DNA from 2 places in the Pseudomonas sp. NPDC087029 genome. Region 1 is predicted to be linked to the other one. Evidence: predicted binding sites of a transcription regulator. Region 1 holds the regulator's gene; the other holds the start of a gene.

Region 1 (5,306 bases):
ACGTTGGTGCGCGACAGGTCGAGGTGGAAGATCTCGTTGACGTTGACCAGCGGGAAGGCGAACGCCTGGTTGCCCAGCATCACCATCAGGGTCGGCATGATCGCCAGGGTCAGCGGCACCTTGATGACGATCTTCGAACCCTGGCCCTTGGCCGAGAAGATGTTGATCGAGCCGTTGAGCTGGGAAATCTTGGTCTTCACCACGTCCATGCCGACACCACGGCCGGACACGTCGGAGATTTCGGTCTTGGTCGAGAAGCCCGGGGCGAAGATCAGGTTGTAGCAGTCCGATTCGCTCAGACGCTCGGCGGCGTCCTTGTCCATCAGGCCCTTTTCCACGGCCTTGGCGCGCAGCACGTTGGGGTCCATGCCCTTGCCGTCGTCGGAGATCGACAGCAGGATGTGGTCGCCTTCCTGTTCGGCCGACAGCACCACCCGGCCGGTGCGGGCCTTGCCGGCGGCTTCACGCTCGTCGGGCATTTCCACGCCATGGTCGACGGCGTTGCGCACCAAGTGCACCAACGGGTCGGCCAGGGCCTCGACCAGGTTCTTGTCCAGGTCGGTCTCTTCGCCGACCAGCTCCAGGTTGATTTCTTTCTTGAGCTGGCGGGCCAGGTCGCGGACCAGGCGCGGGAAGCGGCCGAAGACTTTCTTGATCGGCTGCATGCGGGTCTTCATCACCGCAGTCTGCAGGTCGGCGGTGACCACGTCGAGGTTCGACACGGCCTTGGACATGGCCTCGTCGCCGCTGTTCAGGCCCAGGCGCACCAGGCGGTTACGCACCAGCACCAGTTCGCCGACCATGTTCATGATCTCGTCCAGGCGCGCCGTGTCGACGCGCACGGTGGTTTCCGCTTCGCTGACCGCGTGCTTCTCGGCAGCAGGGGCCGGCGCGCGCGCTGGCGCTGCGGGCTTGGCGGCCGGGGCCGGGGCTGGCTTGGCCACGGGCAGGCTTTGGGCCTTGGCCGCAACGGGCGCGGCAACCGCGGCAGGGGCCTCGGCAGTCACGCTGTCGCCGGAGAACTTGCCCTTGCCATGCAGCTGGTCGAGCAGCGCTTCGAACTCGTGCTCGCTGATCTCGTCGCCACTGGCGGCCGGTGCGCTGCTGGCCACCGGCGCGGCGGCCGGCAGCGCGTCGGCCTGGAAAGTGCCCTTGCCGTGCAACTGGTCGAGCAGCGACTCGAATTCTTCGTCGGTGATTTCGTCGCTCACCGGTGCACTGGCGGCAACGGCCGGCGGCTCGGTGGCGACGACTTCGGCCGAGAACTGGCCCTTGCCGTGCAGCTGGTCGAGCAACGATTCGAACTCGGCGTCGGTGATTTCATCGGTGGCGCCACTGAGGGTTTCACCCTGCAGTTGCTCGGCCGCCGCTTCGGCCTGGGCCTTGACCGCATCGAGCGAGTCGAGCAGCTGTTCGAATTCGGTGTCGGTGATGTCTGCCTCGGCAGCGGGCGCCTCGGCCACCGGCGCCGGGGCTGGCGCAGGCTGGCCGGCAGCGGCAGGCTCGGCCAGGCGCGCCAGGGCTGCCAGCAGCTCGGGGGTGGCCGCCGTCACTTCGCTGCGCTCGCGCACCTGGCCGAACATGCTGTTGACCGTGTCCAGTGCCTCGAGCACCACATCCATCAGTTCGGCATCGACCCGGCGCTCACCTTTGCGCAGGATGTCGAAGACGTTCTCGGCGATATGGCAGCACTCCACCAGCTCGTTGAGCTGGAGGAAGCCGGCGCCCCCTTTTACAGTGTGGAAACCGCGAAAAATGGCATTGAGCAGGTCGGCATCGTCGGGCCGGCTTTCCAGCTCGACCAGTTGCTCGGACAGTTGCTCAAGAATTTCGCCGGCTTCTACCAGGAAATCCTGAAGGATTTCTTCATCGGCGCCGAAGCTCATTAAACGTGCTCCTTAAAAACCCAGGCTGGACAGCAGATCATCGACATCGTCCTGACCGGACACGACGTCTTCACGCTTATCGGCATGAATCTGCGGACCTTCACCCCGAGTCGGATGTTTTTCTTGATCTTTTTCAGCGCGCAGCTGCTGGTGGTCATGTTCGATGCCGGCAAAGCGGTCGACCTGACTGGCCATCAGCACGAGCTTGAGCAGATTGCTTTCGACTTCGGTCACCAGCGCGGTGACGCGCTTGATCACCTGGCCAGTCAGGTCTTGGTAGTCCTGGGCCAGGAGAATGTCGTTGAGGTGGCCGGACACCTTGCGGTTGCCCTCGGCGCTGTGCGTCAGGAAACTGTCGACGCGCTTGACCAGCTCACGGAATTCCGGCGCGGCCACTTCGCGGCGCATGAAACGCTGCCAGTCCAGGCTCAGGCCCTGGGCCTCGGCCGCCAGGTCGTTGAGCACAGGCGTGCTCTCCTCCACCAGGTCCATGGTGCGGTTGGCGGCGCCTTCGGTGAGCTTGACCACGTAGGACAGGCGCTCGGTGGCGTCGGTGATCTGCGAGACTTCCTCGGCCTGCGGCATGTGCGGGTCGATCTGGAAGCTGACGATCGCGCTGTGCAGCTCGCGGGTGAGCTTGCCGACTTCCTGGTACAGGCCGCGGTCGCGAGTCTGGTTGAGCTGATGGATCAGCTGCACCGCCTCGCCGAAACGGCCGCGCTCCAGGCTTTCGACCAGCTCCTGGGCATGCTTCTTCAGGGTCGTTTCGAACTCCCCCAAAGACGTTTGTGATGATTCCATGGCGCCCCCTGACGTGACTCAGCCGTTGACGCGTTCGAAGATCTTCTCGATCTTTTCTTTGAGCACCTGGGCGGTGAACGGCTTGACCACGTAACCATTGACGCCGGCCTGGGCCGCTTCGATGATCTGGTCGCGCTTGGCTTCGGCGGTCACCATCAGCACCGGCATGCCCTTGAGGCGGTCATGGGCGCGCACCTTGCGCAGCAGGTCGATGCCGGACATGCCCGGCATGTTCCAGTCGGTCACCAGGAAGTCGTAATGGCCGCTTTCGAGCATCGGCAGCGCCGTGGTGCCGTCGTCGGCCTCGTCGGTGTTGGTGAAGCCAAGGTCACGCAGCAGATTCTTGATGATTCGCCGCATCGTCGAAAAGTCGTCAACGATGAGGATTTTCATGTCTTTGTTCAAGTAGACCTCCAAGCAGTCTCAAACGCGCTCGGCCTACCGAGCACGCAACTCATTCAATTCGGTACAACATGGAAAACGACTGCAACGATACCGGTCTCAACGTGCCCGCCACTCTCCCAGACGGCTGCGCAGGCGCGCGGCGCACTGGCTGTGCAGCTGGCTGACACGCGACTCGCTGACCCCCAGCACCTCACCGATCTCCTTGAGGTTCAGCTCTTCGTCGTAGTACAGCGCCAGCACCAGCCGCTCGCGTTCCGGCAGGTTGGCGATGGCATCGGTCAGGGCGGCCTGGAAGCGCTCGTCCTCCAGGTCGCGCGATGGCTCGACCTGGCCACTGACGCCGTCCTCGTGCAAGCCTTCGTGCTCGCCGTCCTGCAACAGGTCGTCGAAACTGAACAGGCGGCTGCCCAGGGTATCGTTCAAGATCCCGTAGTAATCATCGAGACTCAATTGGAGTTCGGCAGCAACTTCATGATCTTTAGCGTCACGGCCGGTTCTGGCTTCAACGGCGCGCATCGCGTCGCTGACCATGCGGGTGTTGCGGTGCACCGAACGCGGTGCCCAATCGCCCTTGCGCACCTCGTCGAGCATCGCGCCACGGATGCGGATGCCGGCGTAGGTTTCGAAGCTCGCACCCTTGCTGGCGTCGTACTTGTTGGCAACTTCCAGCAGGCCGATCATGCCGGCCTGGATCAGGTCTTCGACCTGCACGTTGGCCGGCAGGCGCGCCAGCAGGTGGTAGGCAATGCGCTTGACCAACGGGGCGTAGCGTTCGATCAATTCGTACTGGGCGTCCTTGGACGCCTTGCTGTACATCTTGAATCCGCTCGCGTTCATAGCACCGGCCCTGCGCTGGTGGGTTGCACCAGGCGCTCGACGAAGAACTCCAGGTGCCCGCGCGGGTTCGCCGGCAGCGGCCAGCTGTCGACCTTCTGGGCAATGGCCTTGAAGGCCAGCGCGCACTTGGAGCGCGGGAAGGCTTCGTACACTGCGCGCTGCTTCTGCACCGCCTTGCGCACGCACTCGTCGTAAGGCACGGCGCCCACGTACTGCAGGGCAACGTCAAGGAAGCGGTCGGTGACCTTGGTCAGCTTGGCGAACAGGTTGCGCCCTTCCTGCGGGCTCTGCGCCATGTTGGCCAGCACGCGGAAACGGTTCATCCCGTAATCGCGGTTGAGCAGCTTGATCAGGGCGTAGGCGTCGGTGATGGAGGTCGGCTCGTCGCAGACCACCAGCAGCACTTCCTGGGCCGCGCGGACGAAGCTGACTACCGAGTCACCAATACCTGCAGCGGTGTCGATCACCAGCACGTCGAGGTTGTCGCCGATCTCGCTGAAGGCCTGGATCAGGCCGGCATGCTGGGCCGGCGCCAGGTGCACCATGCTCTGGGTGCCCGAGGCCGCCGGCACGATGCGCACACCGCCCGGCCCCTGCAACAGCACATCGCGCAGTTCGCAGCGCCCTTCGATCACGTCGGCCAGGGTGCGCTTGGGGGTCAAGCCCAGCAACACGTCGACATTGGCCAGGCCCAGATCGGCGTCCAGCAGCATGACCCGGCGGCCGAGTTCGGCCAGCGCCAGGGACAGGTTCACTGAAACGTTCGTTTTGCCGACGCCACCTTTACCACCGGTGACGGCGATCACCTGTACGGGATGCATGCTACCCATGTTCGTTGTTTACCTTGTCTCGCTTGGACCCAAGCCACACTAGAGGCATTACAGCGCCCCCCTGGTGTAGGTATTTTGCATACGCTTCATCATCAGCCCGCGCGCCGCGGGTTGTGATAGAGATCAGCGAACATGTCGGCCATGGCCTCTTCGCTGGGCTCGTCTTGCAACTGCACATTGACCGCGCGGGTCACCAACTGGTGCGGGCGCGGCAGGTGCAGGTCATCAGGAATACGCGGGCCATCGGTGAGGTAGGCCACTGGCAGTTCATGACTGATGGCCAGGCTCAGCACATCGCCGAGGCTCGCCGTTTCGTCGAGTTTGGTCAGGATACAACCGGCCAGGCCGCAGCGCTTGTAGCTGTGGTAGGCAGCGGTGAGCACCTGCTTCTGGCTGGTGGTGGCCAGCACCAGGTAATTCTTCGCGGCAATGCCGCGCCCGGCCAGGGTTTCCAGTTGCATGCGCAGCGCCGGGTCGCTGGCCTGCAGGCCGGCGGTATCGATCAGCACCACACGTTTGCGCAGCAGCGGCTCCAGCGCCTGGGCCA
Region 2 (5,306 bases), on a different contig from region 1:
CAGGCCTTACTGGTCCTTCGCCTCGTCCATCTTCAAGGTGCCATCCTCGAAGATGTTCAGCTTCTGGCGCAGCTCACGCGGCTGCATCGGCGCGTCATCGGCACCCGGCGCCGCCGAAGCGCCCGGTGCAGCACCCGCAGGTGCCGGCGCCTGGGCCGGCGGCGTCGCCTCTGGCGTGCCCTGCTCGCCCTCGATGTTGCGCTGGGCTTTCTTGGTCAGGACGATGATGTCGATACGGCGGTTGACCGGGTTGAACGGGTCCTTGCGATCGAACAGCGACGACGAGGCGTAGCCCACCACGCGCGCCACCTGGTCATCCGGGTAGCCACCGGCCACCAACGCACGGCGCGCGGCATTGGCACGGTTGGCCGACAGTTCCCAGTTGCCGAACTCACCGCTGCCCGAATAAGGCTTGGCATCGGTATGGCCACTGATGCTGATCTTGTTCGGCACCGCCTTGATGGTGTCGGCCATGGCCAGCAGGATGTCCTCGAAGTACGGCTGCAGGCGCGCGCTGCCAATGTCGAACATCGGCCGGTTCTCGGCATCCATGATCTGGATGCGCAGGCCGTCCTGGGTGATCTCGAACAGGATCTGGTCCTTGAACTTCTGCAGCTGCGGGTTCTCTTCGACCTTGTTCTGCAACTCCTGCAGCAACAGCTCCAGGCGCTCGCGCTCCACCTGCTCGGCCATGGTCTCGACCTGGTCCTTGTCCAGCTGGATGCTGGTGTCAGGCGTAGGCTCGGACTTTTCTTCCGGGTTGATGGTCTTTTCCGGCGCCAGCTGGGGCGATCCGCCCAGGTCGATGACGTAGGGCGTACCACTCTCGGAGAAGCCGATCGGGTCCTTGAAGTAGCCGGCAATGGCGATCTTCTGTTCCGGCGTGGCGGTGGACAGCAGCCACAGCACCAGGAAGAACGCCATCATCGCCGTGGCGAAGTCGGCGAAGGCGATCTTCCAGGCACCCCCGTGGTGCCCGCCACCATAGCGCTTGACGCGCTTGATGATTATCGGCTGATTGTTTTCCATGGATCAGCGACCGCGAACCGCTTGTTCCAGCTCGGCGAAGCTTGGGCGATGCTTGGGGTACAGCACCTTGCGCCCGAACTCCACGGCCAGCGAAGGCGGCATGCCGGAGGCCGAGGCCACCAGCGACGCCTTGATCGACTCATAGAGGTTGAGCTCCTCCTTGGCATCGTGCTCCAGGCACTTGGCCAGCGGGCCGAAGAAGCCGTAGGCCGCCAGAATACCGAAGAAGGTACCCACCAGCGCCGCACCCACGTGCAGGCCAATGGACTTCTGATCGCCCTCACCCAGCGACGCCATGGTCACCACGATACCCAGTACCGCCGCGACGATACCGAAGCCCGGCATGCCGTCGGCAATGCCGGAGACCGCGTGCGACGGGTGCTCGAGCTCTTCCTTCATGCTCAGCAGCTCCATGTCGAACAGGCCTTCGAGCTCATGGGGCGCCATGTTGCCGGTGGACATGATGCGCAGGTAGTCGCAGATGAACGCGGTCATGCGCTCATCGCCCAGCACCGCAGGGTACTTGGCGAAGATCGGGCTGGCCGCGGCGTCCTCGATGTCGCCCTCGATGGCCATCATGCCCTCGCGACGGCTCTTGTTGAGAATCTCGTAGATAAGGCCCAGCACTTCCAGGTAGAAGGTGTGGGTGAAGCGCGAGCCGAACATCTTCATCGACTTCTTGATTACATGCATGGTCATGTAACCCGGGTTGGCCTGCATGAAAGCGCCAAAGGCCGCACCGCCGATGATCAGCACTTCGAACGGCTGGATCAGCGCCGCGATCTTGCCGTGGGAGAGCACATATCCGCCGAGCACGCTCGCGAATACGACGATGATGCCGATAATTTTAGCCATAGGTTCAAAGCACTTGCTGTCGTGGTCAGGGTGAGGGACGGGAGCTTTAAAACTCTTCTTCTACTTATCGGCAGAACTGCGCCAGACTATAGCCACATAATGAGAAAAGCCAGTTTGGACTGATGTCAAAATGCCAATGGAATCCAAGGTGTCCACTCAGAATCCGCGTACCCTAGAGGCCTGGGTAAAACTGCTCGACGGTGTGCGTGTACCGGTGCCGAAGCAGAGTTACGACCGGGTCATGAGCGCCATCAACGATAGCCGCCGCTCCTTGCGCGACATCGCCGAACTGATGCAGGACAGCCCGGCCCTGGTGCTGTCGGTGATGCGCGAGGCCAATCACTCGGCCAACGCCAGCCAGGCCGAACCGGCCGAGAGCCTGGAAATCGCCCTCAACCGCCTGGGCCTGGCGCGCACCCGCGAGCTGCTCACCCGCCTGCCGGCAGTGCCGGAGGCCGAGGTTCCGCCGGTGCTGGGCCAGTTCCTGATGATCAGCCAGCATGCCGCGCAGCAGGCCAGCGGCCTGTTCGCCAGCCGCCTGGCGCGGTTGTGGCAGGAAATCCACTGGGGCAGCCTGCTGTTCCTCTCGCCGCTGTGGCCCATGGCGCTGACCTGCCCCAAGCTGCTGGACACCTGGGAGCTTCGGGTTATCCACAAGGGCGAAGAGGCCGCCGAGGTCGAAGAAGAGCTGTTCGGCGTGCGCATCATGGCCCTGTGCCGAGCCGTGGCCGAACAATGGCGCCTGCCGCAGTGGGTCACCCAGGGCTACCGCCTGCTGCTCGAAGAACGCGAGCAACTGGCCCAGGTGCTGAGTATCGCCCGCGACGAAGACCTGCTTAGCCAACAGCACCGCCTGGACGAAACACCGGGCCTGCGCCGCTGGTTCAACCAGCCCGCCAACACCGTGCTGCTGGCCAACAACCTGGCGCTGGCCGCCCAGGTAGGCTGGGACAATCCGCACCTGCTGCGCTGGCAGCTGCTGACCGCGCTGTACCTGCAAACCTCGCTGGAAGACGTGCAGCAGCAGGTTCACCAACAGGCTGCCGCCAGTGCCCGGCGCCATGCCCGGCACGCGCTGTTCCACCCGGCCGAGGCATTGCTCTGGCCCTGGCAGCAACGCCGCCCGCACCCCGACATGCTGGCGCCACCACCGCCCAACGCCGAGCAGCTCGGCCTCTGGCGCACCCTGTGCCAGGGCCTGCTGGCCCAGCCCAGCCCGTTCAGCAATGGCGTGCACCTGGCCACCCAGGCGCGCGAAGCCCTGCAGGCATGCGGTATGCAGCGCATCCTGCTGCTCAACCTGGACAAAGCCAACGACCTGCTGCGCGTCCAGCAAGCGGCCGGCCTGCCGAAGGAGGCGGCGGCAATCGCCCTGCCCCTTACCCAGAACAAACTGCTGCAGAAGCTGGTCAGCAAGGCCGGGCAACTGCGCCTGACGCCAGAAAACCACGGCCAGTTCTCTGCCCTGTTGCCGCCGGCCCTGCGCGCGCTGTTTCGCAGCGAACACGTGCTGCTGCGCTCGCTGGCGGTCAACGACCAGGTGCTGATGCTGGCAGTGGCCGACCAGGGCGGCAAACCGCTGGCCGACGTCAGCGTGCAGGCCTTTGGCAAAACCGCGCAATGCATCGAACGCGCCCTGGCGGTGTTTGCCAATCGCAATGCCTGACCCTTGCGCTACAATCGCCCCCCTCTTTCCACACTGGAGACCGTGGATGACAGACTTTTCCGGATTGCCCCTGGTGATCGAGCCCGAGGATCTGCTGCCGCGCCTGGGCTCAGCGCAACTGATCCTGGTCGACCTGAGCAGCGCCAACCGCTATGTCAGCGGCCACATCCCCGGCGCTCGCTTCGTCGAGGGCAAGCGCACCCAGCTGGGCCTGCCGCCTGCGCCCGGCCTGCTGCCGGCCGTTGCCGACCTGGAGAAACTGTTCAGCGAACTCGGCCATCGCGACGATGCCGTCTACGTGGTCTACGACGACGAAGGCGGCGGCTGGGCCGGGCGCTTCATCTGGCTGCTCGACGTGATCGGCCATCGGGCCTATCACTACCTCAACGGCGGCATCCAGGCCTGGCCGGCCGACAAGCTGGTCACCGAAGTGCCGCCTGCGGCCAACACGCCTGTGCGCCTGCACGTGCATGGCGAGCCCACCGCCACCCGCGAATACCTGCAAAGCCGCCTGGGCGCCGACGACCTGGTCATCTGGGATGCCCGCGCACCGCAGGAATTCAGTGGCGAGAAGGTCTTGGCAGCCAAGGGCGGGCATATCCCCGGCGCCATCAATTTCGAATGGACCGCCGGCATGGACCTCAACGACCACCTGCGCATTCGCCAGGACATCGCCGAAGTCCTGCAGCAATTGGGCATCACGCCCGACAAGGAAGTGATCACCCATTGCCAGTCACACCGCCGCTCCGGTTTCACCTACCTGGTGGCCAAAGCCCTCGGTTACCCGCGCATCAAGGCCTACGCCGGGTCGTGGAGTGAATGGGGCAACCACCCGGACACGCCTGTAGAAGTTTAAGGAACCTGCATGAAATCCCGTTTGTTCATCATCAGCCAGTACCTGCTGCCGCACCACCTGCTGTCGCGGTTGGCCGGCTGCGTCGCCGAGTGCCGCGCACGCTGGTTCAAGAATGCCTTCACCGCCTGGTTCGCCAAGCGCTACCAGGTGAACATGAGCGAAGCGCTGGTCGAAGACCTGAGTGCCTACGAGCACTTCAACGCCTTCTTCACCCGTGCGCTGAAGCCGGGCGCGCGCCCGCTGGACGAAACCCCGGGGGCGATCCTCTGCCCGGCCGACGGTGCCGTCAGCCAGCTCGGCCCGATCGAGCACGGCCGCATCTTCCAGGCCAAGGGCCACAGCTTCAGCGCCCTGGAGCTGCTCGGCGGCGACCCGGCCCTGGCCGCGCCGTTCATGGGCGGCGAGTTCGCCACCATCTACCTGTCGCCCAAGGACTACCACCGCGTGCACATGCCGCTGGCCGGCACCCTGCGCGAGATGGTCTATGTGCCGGGCCGCCTGTTCTCGGTGAACCAGACCACGGCGGAAAACGTCCCTGAACTGTTCGCCCGCAACGAGCGCGTCGTGTGCCTGTTCGATACCGAGCGCGGGCCGATGGCCGTGGTGCTGGTCGGTGCGATGATCGTTGCCTCGATCGAGACGGTCTGGGCAGGCTTGGTCACGCCGCCCAAGCGTGAGCTGAAGACTTTCCGCTATGACGAAGGCAGCCGTGCGCCGATCCACCTGGACAAAGGTGCGGAGCTGGGCCGCTTCAAGCTGGGCTCCACGGCCATCGTGCTGTTCGGGCCGGAGCAGGTGAAATGGGCCGAAACCCTGGGTGCCGGTTCGGCTACCCGCATGGGTGAGCTGCTGGCGGTGCCTGCGCAGGGTTGATTCGCCCTCGGGGCTGCTTTGCAGCCC

What was found. Region 1 encodes FliA, which starts transcription of late flagellar genes. Its sites were predicted from a motif close to CTAAAGTTTNNNNNNNNNNNGCCGNTAA; they were not measured.
Region 2: motA (flagellar motor stator protein MotA) is a predicted target of FliA. The motif match lies at 1,949-1,976, and genes of this name have one in related genera.

Annotation. Positions count from the first base shown of each region.
Region 1 is NZ_JBIVAB010000011.1:68,513-73,818, reverse strand. It holds gene ACIPG5_RS17920 (chemotaxis protein CheA) at 1-1,886, opposite strand, end outside; gene ACIPG5_RS17915 (protein phosphatase CheZ) at 1,899-2,687, opposite strand; gene ACIPG5_RS17910 (chemotaxis response regulator CheY) at 2,706-3,080, opposite strand; gene fliA (RNA polymerase sigma factor FliA) at 3,189-3,929, opposite strand; gene fleN (flagellar synthesis regulator FleN) at 3,926-4,759, opposite strand; gene flhF (flagellar biosynthesis protein FlhF) at 4,852-5,306, opposite strand, start outside.
Region 2 is NZ_JBIVAB010000002.1:137,730-143,035, forward strand. It holds gene motB (flagellar motor protein MotB) at 7-1,029, opposite strand; gene motA (flagellar motor stator protein MotA) at 1,033-1,884, opposite strand; gene ACIPG5_RS04095 (HDOD domain-containing protein) at 2,015-3,550, shown strand; gene ACIPG5_RS04100 (rhodanese-like domain-containing protein) at 3,597-4,406, shown strand; gene asd (archaetidylserine decarboxylase) at 4,416-5,279, shown strand.